DNA from 4 places in the Nonomuraea sp. NPDC051191 genome. Region 1 is predicted to be linked to each of the others. Evidence: riboswitches for the same ligand, from Rfam matches in the RefSeq annotation. Region 1 holds a riboswitch; each other region holds the start of a gene.
The links. Region 1 has a riboswitch for cyclic di-AMP ahead of ACIA8R_RS00760 (NlpC/P60 family protein). Riboswitches for the same ligand answer to the same signal wherever they lie in the genome.
Positions count from the first base shown of each region.

Region 2: it holds a riboswitch for cyclic di-AMP, as region 1 does, so the genes downstream of both, ACIA8R_RS38470 (CHAP domain-containing protein) here and ACIA8R_RS00760 (NlpC/P60 family protein) in region 1, are expected to answer to the same signal.
Region 3: it holds a riboswitch for cyclic di-AMP, as region 1 does, so the genes downstream of both, ACIA8R_RS15910 (C40 family peptidase) here and ACIA8R_RS00760 (NlpC/P60 family protein) in region 1, are expected to answer to the same signal.
Region 4: it holds a riboswitch for cyclic di-AMP, as region 1 does, so the genes downstream of both, ACIA8R_RS39380 (CHAP domain-containing protein) here and ACIA8R_RS00760 (NlpC/P60 family protein) in region 1, are expected to answer to the same signal.

Region 1 is NZ_JBITEZ010000001.1:160,725-165,567, forward strand. It holds partial or broken gene ACIA8R_RS00750 (hypothetical protein) at 1-723, shown strand, start outside; gene ACIA8R_RS00755 (amino-acid N-acetyltransferase) at 734-1,303, opposite strand; cyclic di-AMP (ydaO/yuaA leader) riboswitch at 1,591-1,742, shown strand; gene ACIA8R_RS00760 (NlpC/P60 family protein) at 1,749-2,792, shown strand; gene ACIA8R_RS00765 (LuxR C-terminal-related transcriptional regulator) at 2,822-3,034, opposite strand; gene ACIA8R_RS00770 (cytochrome P450) at 3,312-4,415, shown strand; gene ACIA8R_RS00775 (helix-turn-helix domain-containing protein) at 4,405-4,803, opposite strand.
Region 2 is NZ_JBITEZ010000015.1:174,752-179,594, reverse strand. It holds gene ACIA8R_RS38485 (RNA polymerase sigma factor) at 1-215, opposite strand, end outside; gene ACIA8R_RS38480 (YciI family protein) at 259-687, opposite strand; gene ACIA8R_RS38475 (class I SAM-dependent methyltransferase) at 854-1,672, shown strand; gene ACIA8R_RS38470 (CHAP domain-containing protein) at 1,738-2,433, opposite strand; cyclic di-AMP (ydaO/yuaA leader) riboswitch at 2,446-2,583, opposite strand; gene ACIA8R_RS38465 (Gfo/Idh/MocA family protein) at 2,701-3,654, opposite strand; gene ACIA8R_RS38460 (aldo/keto reductase) at 3,674-4,495, opposite strand; gene ACIA8R_RS38455 (hypothetical protein) at 4,616-4,843, shown strand, end outside.
Region 3 is NZ_JBITEZ010000005.1:218,978-223,820, forward strand. It holds gene ACIA8R_RS15900 (NYN domain-containing protein) at 1-1,279, shown strand, start outside; gene ACIA8R_RS15905 (NlpC/P60 family protein) at 1,412-2,338, shown strand; cyclic di-AMP (ydaO/yuaA leader) riboswitch at 2,734-2,896, shown strand; gene ACIA8R_RS15910 (C40 family peptidase) at 3,027-3,509, shown strand; gene ACIA8R_RS15915 (hypothetical protein) at 3,663-4,493, shown strand; gene ACIA8R_RS15920 (M48 family metalloprotease) at 4,505-4,843, shown strand, end outside.
Region 4 is NZ_JBITEZ010000016.1:31,934-36,776, reverse strand. It holds gene ACIA8R_RS39390 (glycosyl hydrolase family 18 protein) at 1-665, opposite strand, end outside; gene ACIA8R_RS39385 (luciferase family protein) at 908-1,255, shown strand; cyclic di-AMP (ydaO/yuaA leader) riboswitch at 1,519-1,656, shown strand; gene ACIA8R_RS39380 (CHAP domain-containing protein) at 1,670-2,401, shown strand; gene ACIA8R_RS39375 (TetR/AcrR family transcriptional regulator) at 2,380-2,991, opposite strand; gene ACIA8R_RS39370 (nuclear transport factor 2 family protein) at 3,089-3,547, shown strand; gene ACIA8R_RS39365 (Tm-1-like ATP-binding domain-containing protein) at 3,627-4,843, shown strand, end outside.

The DNA of each region.
Region 1 (4,843 bases):
GCCGTACTGCGGCTGCTGGCCATAACCCTGCTGACCCGAGGCGGCCTGCTGGCCGTACTGGGCCTCCTGGCCATAGCCGGGCTGGGTGTACTGCTGGCCCGAGGACTGCGGCTGCTGGCCGTAACCCTGCTGCTGGCCGGAGGCGGGCTGCTGGCCGTAGCCCTGCTGGCCCTGCTGCCCGTACTGGGCCTCCTGGCCATAGCCCTGCTGCTGCTGACCGTAGTCGGGCAGCGACTGGGGCTGCTGGCCGTACTGCGGCTGCTGGCCATAACCCTGCTGGCCCGAGGCGGCCTGCTGGCCGTACTGGGCCTCCTGGCCATAGCCGGGCTGGGTGTACTGCTGGCCCGAGGACTGCGGCTGCTGGCCGTAGCCCTGCTGCTGGCCATATCCCTGCTGCTGGCCGTACTGGGGCTGCTGGCCGTAGCCCTGCTGCTGGCCGTGCTGCTGTTGCTGACCGTATTGGGGTTGCTGGCCGTAGCCCTGTTGCTGCTGCTGGCCATATGGGGGCTGGCCATAGGCGTCGTCCGCCCGGTAGCCGACCACAGTCACGTCCGGGTCGGGCTCACCGGGGCGACGGCCCTGGTGCTGCCCGTACTCGGGGTTCTCGCCGGATTCGTCCTGTGGATACGGCGGCTGTCCGGTGCTCACCGTGTCACCTCGCTTCGAGTGCGCATGTGGCACGTGTCAGGACACATGCCTGTGCTGCCCAACGTATCGACATAGGTATCAACAATCACCTTTCCAAGTGGTCAAGGTCCGCGTCACCCGATGTCAGATGCAGCAGCATGCGGGTGTTGCCAAGGGTGTTCGGTTTGACGTGTTCCAGATCAAGGAACTCCGCCACACCCTCGTCGTACGAGGCCAGCAACTCGGCGTAGACCTCGGGTGAGACCGGCGTGCCCTGGATGGGCCGGAAACCGTGCCTCGCGAAGAAGTCGACCTCAAAAGTCAGACAGAATACACGTCGCAGCCCCAGATCCTTCGCCTGCCGGACGAGCGCCGAGACGATCCGATGCCCGGCCCCCAGTCCCCGGCACGCCGGATCGACCGCCACCGTACGGACCTCGGCGAGATCCTCCCAGAGCACGTGAAGCGCGCCGCAGCCGACGACCTCCCCGCTCAGCTCGGCCACCCAGAACTCCTGGACGTCCTCGTACAGCGTGACCGTGGCCTTCTCCAGGAGCCGCGGACCCGCGCCCGCGTAGGTGTCCACGAGACGCCTGATCGCGCGCACGTCGGGCGTGCGGGCACGCCTGACCACGACCGCGGTCTCGGGGACTGCCACTTCGGCCACCTGCTCCATGGCTCTCCAGGGTACAGATCTCATTACGGCTCAGCCCTAAATCCCACGTCTCGGGCATCTCATCACATGCTGTGTCCAGATGAACACGCCCCGACCTGGAGCTTTCCTCCAGTCGTCACCCCCCAGAATGCTGGACAAAAGGTGCAGAAGCCCGCTTCCGTACGGCTACCCACGAGATCACCTTGTGACCCTTCAGTTGTGAAACCTCTACAGACTCGGTAGTTCCGGTTGAGCGCGAACCCGGAGTGCATTAGTGTCCAGCGACGATGTTCTCCGCGTAATGCGCGCGGAAAGACACGCCCAATTCCCGCAAGGGAAGCCGGGGAACCACCGGTGGCGAGCACCTCGCGCCACCACTCGGGGTGAATCCGATCATCTCGGTAGGGCTGCTCCGGCCCGAACCCGTCAGCTAACCCGGCCGGCGTCGATGAGAGGAGCTTGGTTGGTGAAGCGGACGCTCGATCGCGAGGGGAAGCCGGGGGGCAGGCACGCCCGTCCCCGGGAGCAGGCCAGGCGCTCACGTCGCCTCGGCGTCATCGGCGCCGCCGTCGCCGCGATGCTGTTCGCCGTACCCGTCGGTTCCGCCGCCGCCGACCCGAAGCCGTCGCTCTCCGAGCTGGCCGACCAGGTCGAGAAGATGCACGAAGAGATCGAGACGCTGACCGAGGAGTACAACGGGCAGCGCGAACGGCTGAAGTCCGCACAGAAGGCCAACGACGCCGCCCAGAAGACCCTGGCCACCAGCGAGTCCGACCTGGCCGCCAAGCGCGCCAGGGCCACGCTGCTCGCCCAGAACGCCTACATCACCGGCGGCCTGGACAAGGCCCTGGTCTTCGCCCAGTCCGACGACCCCGAGACCTTCCTCGACCGGGCCGCGACCACGTACGCGCTCGAACAGCAGCAGGGCGAGGAGGTCAACCAGCTCGCCAAGGCCATGGAGGCCGCCGAGCGCGCCAGGTCGGGCGCCAAGACCCGCATCGCCGAGGTCCAGAAGATCGTCAGTGATCTTGAGGGCAAGCGCTCGAAGATCACCAAGCTGGTCGCCAAGGTCGAGAGCAACCTCTACCGGCGGGCCGTCGGCGAGGCCGGCCGCCCCGGCACCCGCGCCGTACGCGTCAACCTGCCGGTCATCGGCAACGGCAAGGCCGCCCAGGCCGCCAAGTGGGCCCTCACCCAGCAGCTCAAGCCGTACGTGTGGGGCGCCGAAGGGCCGCGCTCCTACGACTGCTCCGGCCTGGTGATGGCCGCCTACCAGCGCGTGGGCATCTCGCTCCCCCACTACACCGGCGACCAGTGGACGGCCGGCACGCACATCAGCCGCGACCAGCTCCGCGCCGGCGACCTGGTCTTCTTCTACAGCGACCTGCACCACGTCGGCATCTACATCGGCGGCGGCATGATGGTCCACGCACCGCAGACCGGCGACGTCGTCCGGATCTCCGCGCTCGGCAATCGGCCGTTCGCCGGCGCCGTGCGCATCGCGGACTGACCGGCGATTCACTTCGGAGTTCCGCGCCGTCAGATGAGCTGGCGGCGCGCCGCCCACGCCACGGCCTCGATCGCCGTGGCCACGCCGATGCGGTCGCAGATGCCTCTGAGCCGCCGGCGTACGGTCCGTCCGCTGATATCCAGCCGTCTCCCGACCCGGTCGACGGTCACCCCTCTGGCCAGTTCAGCCAGTAACGCCAAATCCGCGTGGCTCAGCTCAACGCCTTCAGTGAGCACATCCACCGGGAGCCCTCCCCCCAACAGCAGAACTCGGACCTTTCAGTGGAGCAAAGCCGCTCGTCTCGGTGAAGGTAAACGCATCGCGGAAAGGTCGTCAAGCACGACAATCGCCGCCCTTGACCAGTGCTATTGACATGATCACTTATATGTGACGTACTCCGCATATGTCGGCACGCCACGGTCCGCTATGAACGGTCCAAACGATCAATTCGGCGGCCCGGTCCAGCCACCGATGAGCGCCACCGACCTCCTGGGTTTTGATCCCTCGGATCCGCAATTTGTGCGCGATCCGTACGTCCGATATCGAGAGCTCCGCGCGGCCGGGGCGATCTTCAGAACGCGCGGCGGGCTGCTCGTCACGACCACGTACGAGCTGTGCGCGGCCGTCCTGCGTGACCCGATGTTCGGTCACGGAACGTCCGCCCCCGTGGCGGAAGAGGCAGGTCAGCCCGGCAGGTCGTTCCTGCTCATGGACCCGCCCGATCACACCCGGTTGCGGAACCTTGTCAGCCGCGCGTTCACCCCGCGCATGGTCGAACGGCTCAGGCCGCGGGTCGAGGCGATCACCGCCGACCTGATCGGGCGGTTGCCGGAGGAGACGGAGCTGATTTCCGGCTTCGCCCACCCGCTGCCGGTGATGGTGATCAGCGAGATGCTCGGGGTGCCGCCGGAGGACCACGAGCGCTTCCGCGGATGGAGCGAGGCTCTTGCCCGCGGACTTGACCCGATGCTGACAGACGCTCTCATGTCGGAAACGGAGCGTTCCAGGAACGAGTTCCGCGACTACTTCCGCCGCCTGATCGCCCTGCGCCGCGAGCGTCCCGGTGAGGACCTCCTGAGCGCCCTCGCGCGCGTCGAGGAGTTGACCGAGGCCGAGTTGCTGTCGACCTGCGTGCTGCTGCTCGTGGCCGGCCACGAGACCACCGTCAACCTCATCGCGAACGGCGTGCTGAACCTGCTGCGGCACGGCCTGCTGCACCGCGCCGCCGAGCGGCCGAGGGAGGTGGTCGAGGAGGTGCTGCGCTTCGATCCGCCGGTCCAGCTCACCTCCAGGATCGCGCTGGAGGACAGGGAACTGGGCGGCACGCCGGTGCCCGCCGGCTCGGCCGTGCTCGTGCCGATCGGCGCGGCCAATCGCGATCCGGCCGCGTTCGCCGATCCCGACCGGTTCGACCCGGGCCGCGAGCCCGGCCGGCATCTCGCCTTCGGGCTCGGCCTGCACTTCTGCCTGGGGGCGACGCTGGCCAGGATGGAGGGCGAGATCGCGCTGTCCGCGCTGGCCGTGGCCGCGCCGAAGATGGAGGCCGCCGATCCGGAGCCCCCGTACAAGGAGAACGTGGTGCTGCGCGGGCTGGCCCGGCTGCCGGTGCGGCTCAGGCGGTAGCGTCGTAGCGTTCCCTGGCGGCCTCGACGTCCTCGATGTGCTCCTCGGCCCAGGTCTTGATGGCGATCACCAGCGGCATCAGGCTCTCGCCGAGCGGGGTGAGCGCGTAGTCGACCCGTACCGGCACCTGCGGCGTCACCCGGCGCGCCACCAGGCCGTCGCGCTCCAGGCCGCGCAGGGTCTGGGTGAGCATCTTCTGGCTGACCCCCGCGATGTGCCGGGACAGGTCGCTGTAGCGGCGCTCGCCGCGGGCCAGCGCGCTGAGCACCAGCGTGACCCATTTGTCGCTGAGCCGGTCGAGCAGCTTGCGGGAAGGGCATTCGGCGAAGTAGGCGTCGAAGGCCAGCCTGGCCTGGTCACGCCGCTGCGCCGCCGTCGTGGTCGCCACCGTCTCACTCCTTGCCGTATGTTACGCACTTCCAGGTGCC
Region 2 (4,843 bases), on a different contig from region 1:
CCCGGGTTGCGTGGCACGCCCGACTCCGGCCACTGCTCCAGGGCTGCGACCAGCGCGTCCTGGGCCAGCTCCTCGGCCAGGCCGACGTCGCGGACCAGCCCGGCGAGGCCGGCGATGAGCCGCGCGGCCTCGATCCGCCAGACGGCCTCGACCGCCCGGTGGGCGTCGGAGGCCGTCACCGCCTCGATCGTCCGGGGTGCCTCGGAAGCCGTCATCGGCACATGACACCAGCCGCCGCCCGGGGTCCGCAAGCCTCGGTCAGGGCTCCCACGTGCCCAGGCGCCGGCGCATGGCCCGCTCCCGCTCGACGTCCACCGGGTCGGACGAGGCCGCGTCCGGCGCGTCGGAGGCGTCGTAGACCCGCCACACGTCCAGCGCGATCCCGTCGCAGCCCTCGGGGACGGGCACGCGCAGGGCCCACTCGACGGCCTCCTCCCTGGACTTCACCTGGATCAGCCAGAACCCCGCGATCAGCTCCTTGGCCTCGGCGAACGGGCCGTCGATCACCTTCGCCCGGCCGCCGCTGTAGGCGATCTGCGCGCCCTGTGAGCTCGGGTAGAGGCCCTCGGCGGCCAGCAGCACCCCCGCCCTGGTCAGCGCCTCGTTGTAGGCGTGCATGTTGTCGACGACCTCCTGGCTGGGCACCGCCCCCGCCTCGGTCTCCGCGCTGGCCTTGCCGACGATCATGAACTTCACTCTGCCGTCCCTTCCGCCCGCGATCGCGCCGCGGAGCCGGTCTCACCCGAGCGTCGAACGGGCGCCCGCCGGATCGACACGCGGGGGGCGGATCGTTCGTTGTCCAGGGCACGGTACCGGTCGTGCGACCGCGTGGCCGATGTGCCATCCTCGGCCCATGCCCCAACCCGCAGCAGCCGGCCTCCCCGCCAACCGGGCCCTCTGGGACGAGCGCGCCCGCGTCCACGGCTCCACGCCCGCCGACAGGTTCTACGACGTGGACGCCTTCCTCGCCGGCCGGCAGACCCTCTACGCGCTCGAACGCCGCCTGGCGGGGGACGTCGCCGGGAAGGACCTGCTCCACCTGCAGTGCCACTTCGGCATGGACACGCTGAGCTGGGCGCGGCTCGGAGCGCGGGTGACCGGCGTCGACTTCTCCCCGGTGGCGGTCGCGCGCGCCCGCGACCTGGCGGCCGAGGCCGGGCTGGCGGCCACGTTCGTGGAGGCCGACACGCAGCGGCTGCCCGAGTCGCTGGCCGGGGGCTTCGACCTGGCCGTGGCCACGTACGGCGTGTTGTGCTGGATCGGCGACCTGGCCGCCTGGATGCGCGGCGCGGCCATGGCGCTGCGGCCCGGCGGGCGGCTGGTGCTGGTCGACCTGCATCCGGCCTACCAGACGGTGGCCTCGCTCGACCCGCTGGTGGCCGACTGGCCCTACGGCGGCGGCCAGGCCCACCGCGAGATGGTGACCGGCACGTACGCCGACGCCGGCGTGGTGACCGAGGCCCAGGAGACCGTCCAGTACTCGTACTCGGCGGGCGAGATCGTCACGGCGGCGGCGCGCGCCGGGCTCACGGTGGCCGAGCTGGGCGAGCACGTCGCCGCCGAGCTGGACCCGCGCGGGCTGCTGACCGAGGGCGAGGACGGCCGCTACCGGCTGCCGTTCGGGGACTCGCACCTGCCGGTGCTGTACTCGCTGGTGGCGGTCCGGCCCTGAGACGCGGCGAGCGCGCGTCCCTCGTGCGGGACGCGCGCTCGAAGCCGCGCTCGAAGCAGGGGAGGTCAGCCCGCGTACTGCGGGTAGCCGTAGCCGACGACCTGCGACTTCGGCCGGACGCGCTCCTCCACCTTGCCGTTGCCGGTGTTGCCCTCGACCGTGGAGATCGTGCCGTTGCCGTTGTCCTTGACGACGAAGCCGACGTGCTGGATGGCGTCCAGGCTCTTGCTGCCGCCCCAGGAGAAGAAGACGACGGCGCCGGGCTTGGCCTCGGTGCCCCAGCGCTTGTTGGCGGCGAACCACTTGGCGTGGGCCACGGTCCAGGCGTCCCAGCCGACCTGCGGGCGGGCGCCGGTCTGCTCGCCGACCCAGGAGACGAACATCGAGCACCAGGCGGCGTTCACGTAGTCCTGGCGGCTGCCGCCGTCGCGGGCGACGGTCTCGGCGGCGCGCTGGGAGTCGGCGTACCACTTCTGGAACTTGGTGCCGCCGCCGTAGGCGTTCTCGGAGATGCCGACCTGGGCCTTGGCCACGGCCAGGACCTGTGCGGCGGTGACGTTGACCTGGGTCTCCCCGGCCCTGCCGGTCTGGGCGGCGGCCTGCGGCGCGACGGCCGAGTGGCCGGTGGAGGCGGCCGGGTCGACGCTGTCGGCGCCGGCGGCGGTGGCGTGGGCGCCGATCGCGGTGGCGATGATGGTCGCGCCGAGCGCGGCGCGGAGGTGGTTGATCTTCGGGGCACGGATGGGACGGTGCTTGGCCATCGAGGGCATTACTCCTTGCTTCCATGCCGCTTACCGGGTTAGCTGACGGGTTCGGACGTGGAAGCTGCCCTACGGCACCGAAGTGCCGATTCACCCCAAAGGACGTGGGTCCCCGGTTCCGCCCGGAGGCGGATTCAGCGGTCGCAGGACGATCCTGCGAAATGTCTTGCGATGGTTGGACAAAGCCGGACAAACCGGACGTCTGCCGCGAGATGCCCCACAAGGTAATACATCGGGCAAGAAGAAGGCAAGTGCCTAAAGGCGCAGCTAGGAGAGTTGCCCCCGCGCGTCGGCCAGAAGCCCCATCATGGCAAGGGATTCGTCAAGCGGCATGACGGCGCTCTCGGTCCGGCCCTCGGCCGTGGCGGCGCGCACCTCGCGCAGCTCCCCGGCGTACCCGTTGTCGGCCGGGTCGAGCACCAGCTCCTCCGTCTCCATCGACGGCCCCGACAGCAGCACCCGCTGCGGCGCCCAGAACGGCGCCAGGATGTCGGCCCGCATCGACGTGCCCACCACGCTCGCGTCGTTGGCGTGATGGGCGAGCAGGGACACGTCCACCAGCGCCCGCCGTCCGTCCGGGTAGAGCAGCACCCCGCCCGCCTCCGCGTCGACCCCGCTCGGCGCCAGCGAGCCGGTGATCCGCAGCTCACGCGGCATGCCGAGCAGGAGCTGCGCCAGCCCGAACGGGTAGATCCCCAGGTCGAGCAGGGCCCCGCCGCCCAGCTCCGGCGCCCACAGCCGATGGGCGGGGTCGTAGGGCAGCGCGAACCCGAACGAGGCCCGCACCGAGCGGATCTCCCCGAAACGCGGATCGGCCGCCACCCGCTGGATGAGCGGGTTGAACCGCATCCACATGGCCTCCATGAGGAAGACCCCGGCCGCGCGGGCCAGCGCCACCATGCGCTCGGCGTCGGCCACGCTGGCCGCCAGCGGCTTCTCGCACAGCACGGACTTGCCCGCCGCGATGGCCGCCTCGGCCACCTCCAGGTGCTGGGCGTGCGGCGTGGCCACGTAGACCGCGTCGACGGCCGGATCGGCGCACAGGGCCTCGTAGGAGCCGTAGGCCGACTCCGCGCCCAGCTCGTCGGCCAGGGCCCGCGCCCTGACCAGGCTCCGCGAGCCGACGGCGGCCACCCGCATGCCGGGCTCGGCCACGATGGCCGCCCCCACGGTACGCGCGATGCCGCCGGTCGCCGCTATTCCCCAGGTGAAATCTCGCACGCCCGAGATCGTAGAGCGCTCAGGTCAGGTTGAACGAGTCGGGGTCGGGCCCGATGCGCCGCCCAGAGTTCATCGCGCCGATGGCCACCAGGTCCTCGGAGTCGAGGATGAAGTCGAACACGTCGATGTTCTCCTCGATCCGCGCCGGGGTGACCGACTTGGGGATCACCACGTTGCCGAGCTGGAGATGCCAGCGGAGCACGATCTGCGCGGGCGTCTTGCCGTACTTCTCCGACAGCACGCGCAGCGCCGGGTCGGCCAGCAGCCCCTTGCCCTGCCCGAGCGGGCTCCACGCCTCGGTCAGGATGCCGTTGGCCTCGTGGAAGGCCCGCATCTCGCGCTGCTGGAAGTACGGGTGCAGCTCGATCTGGTTGATCGAGGGCGTGATGTCGGTCTCGTCCATCAGCCGGGTCAGGGTGGCGACCGTGAAGTTGGAGACGCCGATGGCCTTGGCCCGGCCGTCACGGTAGATCTTCTCCAGCGCCCGCCAGGCCTGCACGTACTTGTCCTGCTCCGGAACCGGCCAGTGGATCAGGAAAAGATCTACGTAGTCGAGGCCCAGGCGGGCCAGGCTCTCGTCGAAGGCCTGCTCGGCCCGCCCGTGGTCGCCGTTCCACAGCTTGGTGGTGACGAACACCTTCTCCCGTGGCACCTCGGCGGCGCGCACGGCCCGGCCGACGCCCTCCTCGTTCTCGTAGGCGGCGGCGGTGTCGACATGCCGGTATCCCGCGCGCAGCGCGGTCGTCACGGCGTGCTCGGCGTCGTCGGCAGAGACCTGCCAGACGCCGAAGCCGAGCTGTGGTATCTGCACACCGTCGGTGTTGAGCATCAGCGAGTTCATACCCTCCATTGTTCACGTGTCGTTTCTTGCGGCTTAAGCAGGCCGGGTTAGCTTGTGACGGGTCGTGCAAGGCGCTCCACCGGCTGGGGGAACAGAGTGGTCAGACAGGCGTCGGCCTGGGTGGAGTCTCCACTCCAGATGCTGTGCGCCGTCGAGGCCCACCATGCCGGGCTGCTCGGCCCGGACACCGTGGTCGTGCCGCGCGCCGGCCTGCGCCCGCTGCGCGCCACCCGCAAGGAGCTGCGCCGCCTCGACCTGCCTCCAGGCCTGGTGCTGGACGAGCCGCGCGAGCGCATGCCGCGCCGCGTCCAGGCGGTGGGCGACGCGTTCTCCGGCAAGGTCCAGGTG
Region 3 (4,843 bases), on a different contig from region 1:
GGTGCGCCTCAACGTCGTCGACCTGGCGGCGCAGGTTCTCGGCACCATGCCCGCGGTCTCCGTGCCGCCGCCGCTGCGCGGCATCGCCAAGTTCGACCCGCGCAAACGCGCCAAGCTGGGCAGCGCGCCGATCGCCGCGCAACTGGAGAACGACAAGAAGTTCCGCGAACTGGTCGCCGAGTCCGTCGCCGCCGGATGGCCCGAGCTGGTCGCCGCCCTGGCCGAGGGGAGCGTGCCGCCCGCCGCCGACCCCGTGCTGGTGGCGGCCGCAGCCTATCTCACCAGGCCGCCCGGCTGGGCGGAGATGATCGAAACCGCCCGCGCCGACCTGGAGCAGTCCGCCGTGGCGGCCGAGGGCTCCGAGCGCGAGGAGGCGGTGACCCGGCTGCGCGAGCAGCTCGCCGCGCAGAAGACCGCCGCCAAGGAGGAGGCCGACCGGCTGCGTGAGCAGATCAAGGCGGCCCGCGCCGAGAACTCCGACCTGCGGCGCAAGCTCCACGACGCCCGCGAGCGGGCCAAGGCCGCCGGCCGCAGGGCCGAGGAGATGGAGCAGGCCGCCGACGACGCCCGGCACGCCGCCTCCACCGCCGGCAACGCGGGCGAGGCCGAGCTGCGCCGCCTGCGCGAGCGGCTGGCCGACGTGGAGAGGCAGCTCGAAGCCTCCCGCCGGGCCGCCCGCGAGGGCCGCAGCATCGAGGACGCCCGCATCAGGGTGCTGCTCGACGCGCTCCAGGACGCCTCGGCCGGGCTGCGCAGGGAGCTGGCGCTGCCCACCACGATCAGCAAGCCCGCCGACTCGGTCGCGGCCAGCACCGGCGAGCGTCCCGGGGTGCGCGGCGTGCCGGCGCGGGCTCTGGCCGACGACGACCCGCAGCTCCTCGACCAGCTCCTGGCGCTGCCGCAGGTCCATCTGATCATCGACGGCTACAACGTCACCAAGACCGGCTACGGCACGTTCACCCTCGCCGACCAGCGCAACCGGCTGATGACCGGCCTCGGCGGCCTGGTCGCGCAGACCCGCGTCGAGGTGACGGTGGTCTTCGACGGTGCAGAGCTCAACGCGCCCGTGCAGGTGGTGGCGCCGCGCGGGGTGCGGGTGCTGTTCAGCGCGCCGGGGGAGATCGCCGACGACCTCATCCGCCGGCTCGTCCGCGCCGAGCCGCCCGGCCGGGCCATCGCCGTCGTCTCCTCCGACCGGGAGGTGGCCGAGTCCGTCCGCCGGATGGGCGCCAGACCCGTTCCGTCGGGTCTGCTGCTGCGCCGGTTGGGCCGCGCATAAGTTACGAATTAGCACTATTGGCGAGACCCCACTCGCCACTTCTGTACTATTTCGCCCCAGGTGTAATCCCTGGGAGGCGACGCTGTGAGGTTTGGCCGGGTCACGTTGGCGGCGGGTCTCGCGATCGGGCTGATGACGGTCCCGATGGGTGCGGCGCTCGCTGATCCCAAGCCCACTCTCAAGCAGGCCAAGGCCAAGCTGGAGAAGCTGAACGACAAGGCCGACAAGGTCGTCGACCGGTACAACACGGCGACCGAGGAGTACAAGAAGGCCAAGAACGCCTACACCAAGCTGAACGACCGCTACAAGCAGAAGCTGCAGACGGTCGCCGACCTGCGGGCCGACATCATCAGGGCGGCGGTGGACTCGTACAAGCTGGGCGGGGACGTCGCGTCCCTGCCGGGCTTGATGGGCGCGGACGACCCCGAGAACCTGCTGGCCGGGATGGCCATGGCCGGGCAGCTCTCGCGCGAGCGGCTGGAGAAGCTGGCCGCCTTCGACCGCGAGAACAAGGGGCTCAAGGTCGAGCGCGACAACGCCGAGACCGCCCTGGCGGACGCCGACAAGGAGCGGGACGCGGTCCAGAAGGAGCGCGCCGAGGTCCTGAAGCTGGTCGGCGAGCAGAAGAAGCTCCTGGACAAGCTGGGGGCCTACAACCCGGGCAACCCCAACAGCACCGGCATCAAGTACACCGGTCCCGCCTCGGGCAACGCGGCCGCCGTTCTGCGCTTCGCCTTCGCCCAGGTCGGCAAGCCGTACATCTTCGGGGGCACGGGCCCGCGCGGCTACGACTGCTCAGGGCTGACCCAGGCCGCGTGGCGCGCGGCCGGCGTCTCGTTGCCGCGTACGACGTGGCAGCAGTGGGCCTGGGGCTCCGGACGCAAGGTGGACATCAAGGACCTCCAGCCCGGGGACCTCATCTTCAGCGAGGGGCTGGGGCACGTCAGCATCTACGCGGGCGGGGGCAAGATCGTCCACGCGCCGCAGACGGGTGACGTCGTGAAGGTCGTCCGGCTCTCGGACTACCGCCGCCCGCTGGTCGGAGCCATCCGCCCCTGACCTCCGGTCCACCGGAACTCCTCCCGACACTCGCCCTCGGCCGCCCGTCTCGCAGGCCGCAGGGACCACCGGCGTGCCCGCTCGGCCCGCCGGTGGGACGAAGGGGACAAAAGGTGTCAAAGGGCCCTGACAAGCGCCTGCGTCAGGAAGTGTGAGAAGGGTCACATTTAGGTAACGGAGCCTGTGGCTCCAGCAGGGGTTTCGTCCCTTACTCGTGCCTTTATTTGATCTTTACAACCTGACTCCCCCTTTGCACTTTCTTGACCCCTCGGCGTAGTTTCTGGCGTCGCGGTCGGCAAGCCATGCGAGCCGCGAATCGACATCGGAACCCCCGATGCGGACCACATAAAAATCCGTCGGTCGCCATCGATATCCCCATTCAGGCATATCAATCGAGTGGCGACCTGCCGAGTCCGTGCAGCCAGGAGGCACGGAGCCGGGGACCCAAAGATCCCGTCATCCCCCGGGATCAGGGGTGAATCGGCGCGTTCAGCGCCGTAGGGCGACTTCCAGGCCCGAATCCGTCAGCTAACCCGGTAGGCGTTCGTGGAAGACACAAGGAGAAATCCTGTCTACCTCCCTGCATAACCCCCGTCTGTCCCGTCTCGCCCTGAAGGGCGCCGCACTCACGATGACCGTGACGGCCGGAGGTGCGGTTCTCCATGCCGTGCCGGCCGGGGCGCAGACGGTGAGCGAATCGGCCGTCAGGCTCACCGCGGTGTCCAGCACCGCCGAGACGGCCACCACCAGGTCGGCCAAGGCGGCGAAGAGCGCCAGGTCGGCCAAGGCGGCGAAGGCCGCCAGGCAGAAGGTGAGGGCCCACAAGGCCGTCGCCGTCGCCAAGCACCAGATCGGCGACCCGTACCGGTACGGGGCCACGGGTCCTGGTGCGTTCGACTGCTCCGGACTCGTCCAGTACGCCTGGAAGAAGGCCGGGGTGCGACTCCCGCGCGTGACGAGCAGCCAGTTCGCCCGCATTCGGCACAAGGTCTCCTGGCGGAAGCTCAAGCCGGGCGACCTGATGTTCTTCAACGGGCTGGGCCACGTCGGCATGTACGTCGGCCACGGCAAGATGATCCATTCGCCGAGGACCGGCGAACGGGTGCGCATCGACAAACTGGGCGGATGGCGGAAGTCGTCGTTCGTCGGCGCGGTGCGTCCCGGCGCGTGACAACAGGCCCCGCCCGGACCCTCCCCGGTCCGGGCCGGGGCCTGTCGCATGTCCGGCTTCCTGTTGCGAACCGCAGGTCCCGCCTTGCGGAGAGGGCGTGGGCCCGGTCTCGTGAAGGGGGCGTGAGGGCCGCGGGCCGACTAGCATCGGGCCGTGTCCTCGCAGGTGCGTCCGTCCCTCCGCGGTCCGCGTCTGCTCCTGCCCGTCCTGCTGCTGGCGGCGGTTCTCGTGGTCGCCGACGCGCCGCCCGGCGCCGTCCTGCCCGCCGGGGCGCGCGATCTGTGGGCCGGCGGCGGTCAGGTGGTCCGCGGCGGACGGTCCGTGGTCGTGGGGCATCGCGCCGAGCCCGGCGTGCTCGCCGATCTCGCCCGGCGCGCCGACCTCGCCGGTCGGCGGGTGTCCGCGCTGCTCGGCCGGCCGGTACGCGCGCTGGTCGTCGTACCGGACTCCGACGCCGAGGCGGCGGGGCTGGCGGGCACGGGCCCGCTGGACGGGCTGGCCGCGGTGGCCGACGGCCCGAGGGTGATCATCGTCCCCGGCTCCTTCGCGCGGCTCACCCCCACCGGACGCGACGTCGTCCTCACCCACGAGCTCACGCACGTCGCCGCGGGCACCGACCGGCTGCCCGTCTGGCTCTACGAGGGGTTCGCCGACTACGTGGCCTACCGCGACGCCGGACTCCCCGTCAGGACGGCCGCCGCCGAACTCGCCGCCGAAGTACGGGCCGGCCGGCTGCCGAGCGAGTTGCCCGGAGCCGCGGCTTTCGCCCCCACGGCAGCCGACCCCGGACGGCTCGCGCGGGCGTACCAGGAGGCCTGGATGGCGTGTCGCTTCCTCGCAGACCGGTTCGGTGACGGGACCCTGGTACGGCTCTACCGTGATGCCCGCGTGGCCGGCGTCGATCAGGCGCTCGCCTCCGTGGGGCTGACCGCCGAGACACTGGCGGCACGGTGGCGCGAGTACGTACGAGAGCAGCTCGCGTGAAGGGGAGGCAGATGAGCGAGCGGAACGACCCGCCCCGGGAGGGGGACGAGCCCGCGGGAGCGGTCGCCAGAGGGGCCGACGAGCCCGGTACGGCGGTCGCGGCGGGCCACGGCGGCGGTGTGGCCATCAGGGACGACGAGGACGGGCGCCCCGGCGACGGCGGCCCGCCGGAACCCTCCGGCACCACCGAACCCCCTGAGTCCCCAGGTCACCCCGACGACCCGGACGACCCGGACACCTCCGGCCCCACCCCCGGCGAACGCCCCGACGCGGACGCCGACCCCGACACCGAGGACCCCCGCCACCTCCATCCCCCCACCCCCGACGAGCGCCCCCACGCGAAGGACGCC
Region 4 (4,843 bases), on a different contig from region 1:
TCGTAACCGGTGACGGCCACGTTGTCGGTCGAGGCGTTCCAGGCCAGCGAGACGCTGCTGCTGCTGACGCCGGTCGAGCGCAGGTTGCCCGGCACGGTCGGCGGGGTCTTGTCGTCGCCGCCGCCGCCCGTGGTGGTGGCGGTGATCTGGTTGCTGTTGGCCGAGCGGTTGCCGGCGGCGTCACGCGCGCGCACGGTGTAGGTGTAGGCCGTGCTCGCGGTGAGGCCCGTGTCGTTGTACGTGGTGCCCGTGACGGTGGTGACGAGAGTGCCGCCGCGGTAGATCTCGTAACCGGTGACGGCCACGTTGTCGGTGGAGGCGTCCCAGGCCAGGGCCACGCTGTTGTTCGTGACGCCGGTCGAGCGCAGGTTGCCCGGCACCGACGGCGCGGTCGTGTCGCTGCCGCCGCCGCCGGAGACCTTCCACAGCGCCGCCACGTTCGGCGGCTCCCAGCCGGGCTGGGAGGTGTGCGCCTGGAGGCAGACGTAGTCCACGCCGTTGTAGGTGACGACCGTGCCCGCGGTGTACGCGGTCCACGGGGCCCAGGCCGCCGCGAAGGCCACCGTGCTGGCGGAGGCGATCGGTGGGACGGCGACGGCCGCGGTCAGGGGCAGGGCCAATGCCGCCATTCCTGCCAGGACCTTGCTCAGAATGGTGTGTTTCATGTCGCTCCGACATCCGTTGGGGGGTGTGTGGGGAGTGGGATGGGAGACTTCTGGGGAAACTATTAGGAAAGTTTCCTTTAAGTTGTGAATCGACGGTAGCCTCTGCCTGCGGGAGCGTCAATACGTATCGGTCAGGCGTCCGTAATCGTGCCGGTCAGACCCCGAATGTGCCCGTTCACGAGGGGATAACGGTTCAGGAACGGGGGCTGACGGCGGGGTGAGCCGTGGCCCAGCATGGGAGCGTGGCAGGAATCTCCGCCTGGCGGCGGACGCCCACGCGCCGCGGACCTTACGTGGTCCGCGCGGTCGCGGAGTTACGGTCCTGGCCGTCGCTGAACGTCAGCGGCACCGGGCGACAGGTCGCCTTCGCCGTACACGGAACCGAGATCCTGCGCCTGGCCGGCCGGGACGAGGTCCACGTACGGCTCACCGCCCCCGCCATCGGACGCCTGGAGCCCTATTTGCAGGCGTGCGATCAGGTCCATGCCTGCCGCGACCGCGCCTGGGTCGCCGTGCAGGTCGACGCCGAGCCCGATCTGGAATTGTTGCTGGCCCTCACGAGCGTGGCGATAAAGGCGCACGTGGCCTGAAACGATTCTTCGCGGTGCGTAGCGTTTCTCCTACGCACCGTCTGAACAATGCCCTCCATTTGCCCTGGAATTACTCGCCGGGTAGCTTGGTTGTACACAGCCGAACGGGGAGACGTCCCAGGTAGGGATGTCATTGCCGGGGAATTACCCCAGCGGGACCCGTGTTGTACAGAGTCGGCGCGGATACACCGCGTCCGGGCGTCGCAGATATACCTTCAGGCCCTTTCCTGGGCCCGGGAAGACGATGCGTCAGCCCTTTGCCTGACCAGAGACCGCTGAATCCGCCTGTGCGCGGAACCGGGGACCCATGTGTCCATCGGGGTGAATCGGCACCACGGTGCCGTAGGGCAGCTTCCCGCCCGAACCCGTCAGCTAACCCGGCAAGCGGCACGGAAGCACAAGGAGTAATCCCTCATGGCCAAGCACCGTCTTCACCGTGCCTACAAGCTCGACCTCGCCAAGATCGCCCTCGGCGCGACCGCCGTCGCCGGTGTGCTCGGCACGCACGCGGCAGTGAACGCCGACACCGTCCACGCCACCGCCGGCACCGCCGCCCAGACCGCCAAGGTCGCCGGCGTGGCCGCCGCCCAGCCGCGTGTCGCCACCGTGGCCGACAAGCGCGCCACCGACGAGAGCGCCAAGGGCAAGGTGAACGTCACCGCCGCCCAGGTCCTGGCCACCGCCCGCGCCCAGGTCGGCGTCTCCGAGGACGCCAACGGCGGCGGCACCAAGTTCCAGAAGTGGTACGCCGGCTCGCCCCGCGCCGCCGAGACCGTCGCCCGCGACGGCGGCAGTCGCCAGGACTACGTGAACGCCGCCTGGTGCTCGATGTTCGTCTCCTGGGTCGGTGACCAGACCGGCGCCCGCCCGCAGGTCGGCTGGGACGCCTACACCGTCTCGCACGCCAAGTGGTTCGCCTCCAACGGCCGCTGGGGCACCGAGGCAAAGCCCGGCGCCGTCGTCTTCTTCTCCTGGAGCGGCAGCAAGAGCCTGAGCGACATCCAGCACGTCGGCTTCGTCGTCAAGGACAACGGCGACGGCACGATCTCCACGATCGAAGGCAACACCGGCAACGGCAAGGTCGAGGAGCGCGTCCGCCCGGCCTCCCAGGTCGTCGGCTACGGCTACCCGTCGTACGCCGCCTGATCTCCCTCCTGTGAAGAGCGCACTCCCTGCGGGGGGTGCGCTCTTTCGCGTGTGTGCTGGTCGACCAGGGTGGCGGCGGACTGGGCGGCCGAGCGGGCGGCGCCGGGGTCCTCGGAGATCATCGCGGTCACGGTGGCGCCGTCGATCAGGGTGAGCAACTGCTCGGCGAGCAGGCCGGGATCGCCGGCGCCCGCCTTCTCGGCGAGCGAGCTCAGGTAGGCGCGCAGGCGTTCCTTGTGTGCGCGCACCGCCGTACGGACGGCGGCCGAACCGGCGCCCAGCTCGGCGAAGGCGTTGACGAAGCCGCAACCGCGGAAGTCGTCCTCGGTGAACCAGCGTTCCAGCCACTCGAAGACCGCCGGGATGCGGTCGCCGGCGTCCGTCACGTACGCGGTGAGCGAGGCCGTCCAGCGTTCGTCGCGCCGCCGCAGGTAGGCCACGACCAGCGCCTCCTTCGACGGGAAGCACTGGTAGAGCCGCTTCAGCGAGAGGCCGGAGGCGGCGCGGATCTCGTCCATGCCGACCGCCTGCACGCCGCGGCGGTAGAACAGGTCGCCCGCGGCGTCCAGCAGCAGCTGCTCGTGATCCATGACACTCCTCCAGGTGCTTGCGGCGGAGAACGCTCGTTCTCTACGCTATCGCACACCCCGGGAGAACGCCCGTTCTCTCGATATGAGAGGACATCACATGACACGCCCGCCCGTTCCGCCGTTCACCGAGGAGACCGCCCGGATCAAGGTCCAGGCCGCCGAGGACGCCTGGAACACCCGCGACCCCGAACGTGTCGCGCTCGCGTACACCGAGGACTCCGTGTGGCGCAACCGCGGCGAGTTCGTCACGGGCCGCGCCGAGATGGCCGCGTTCCTGCGCCGCAAGTGGGATCGGGAGCTGGACTACGCCCTGCGCAAGGAGCTCTGGGCGTTCACCGGCGACCGCATCGCCGTCCGCTTCCAGTACGAGTCCCGCGACGCCACCGGCCAGTGGTGGCGCAGCTACGGCAACGAGCAGTGGGAGTTCGACGAGTCCGGGCTGATGCGCCGCCGGGAGGCCAGCATCAACGACGTCCCCATCACGGAGGACGAACGCCGCATCTTCGGCTCCCGCCCCCTGTCCGAGCACGGAGTGGACGTCCTCGGCGTCCGGTGACCCCGCGATCGCTCCGGCATTGACAGCCCGCCCGGAGATCAACGGGTAAGGTCGAGGAGCCGATCGTAGGAGGTCTGACATGGCGGTTCTGCTGCTGGGCACCCTCGACACCAAGGGGGAGGAGTATGCCCTCGTCCGCGATCTGATCGTCCGGGCCGGGCAGGACGTCGTCCTCATGGACACCGGCGTGATGGGCGCCTCCGCGCTGGCCGCCGACGTCCCGGCAGAGGCCGTCGCGCGGGCCGCCGGCACCGACCTCGACCGGCTCAGGAGCGCGGGCGACCGCGGCGCCGCGCTCGCGGCGATGGCGGCCGGGGCCACGGCCGTCGCCAAGGAGCTGCACGCCCGCGGCGGGCTGGGCGGCGTGCTCGCGCTGGGCGGCAGCGGCGGCTCGTCCATCGCCGCCGCGGTCATGCGGGCGCTGCCCGTCGGCCTGCCCAAGCTGCTGGTGTCGACCATGGTCAGCGGCGACGTGTCCGCCTACGTCGGCGAGACCGACGTGACGCTCATGTACAGCGTCGTCGACGTCGCGGGCGTCAACTCCATCTCCCGCCGCATCCTGGCCAACGCCGCCGCCGCGATCAGCGCGATGGCCGCCTCGTACGACGCCGGCGCCGAGCCGTCCGGCGCGGACAAACCACTGGTCGCGGCCACGATGTTCGGCGTCACCACGCCCGCCGTGGACGCCGCGCGGGCCCGGCTGGAGTCCCTGGGCTACGAGGTGCTGGTCTTCCACGCCACAGGCTCGGGCGGACGCGCCATGGAGGCGCTGGCGGCGGGCGGCCACTTCGCCGGGGTGCTCGACCTGACCACCACCGAGCTGGCCGACGAGCTCGTCGGCGGCGTCCTGTCGGCCGGCCCCGACCGCCTGACCGCCGCGGGGAACGCCGGCGTCCCGCAGGTCGTCAGCCTGGGTGCGGTCGACATGGTCAACTTCGGGCCGATGGAGACCGTGCCGGACCGCTTCAGGTCACGGCAGCTCCTGGTCCACAACCCCACCGTGACGCTCATGCGCACCACCCCCGCCGAGAACGCCGAGATCGGGCGGGCGATCGGCGAGCGGCTGGCCCGCGCCTCCGGGCCCGTCACGCTGTTCGTGCCGCGCGGCGGCGTCTCGGCCGTCGACGTCGAGGGCGGGCCGTTCCACGACCCCCGGGCCGACGCGGCCTGCTTCGACGCCGTGCTCGCGGCCGTCGCCGGGAGCCCCGTCGAGGTCGTCCAGAGCGACCAGGACATCAACAGCGCGGAGTTCGCCGTGGCGGCCGCCGACCGGCTGCACCAACTGATCCAGAAGGG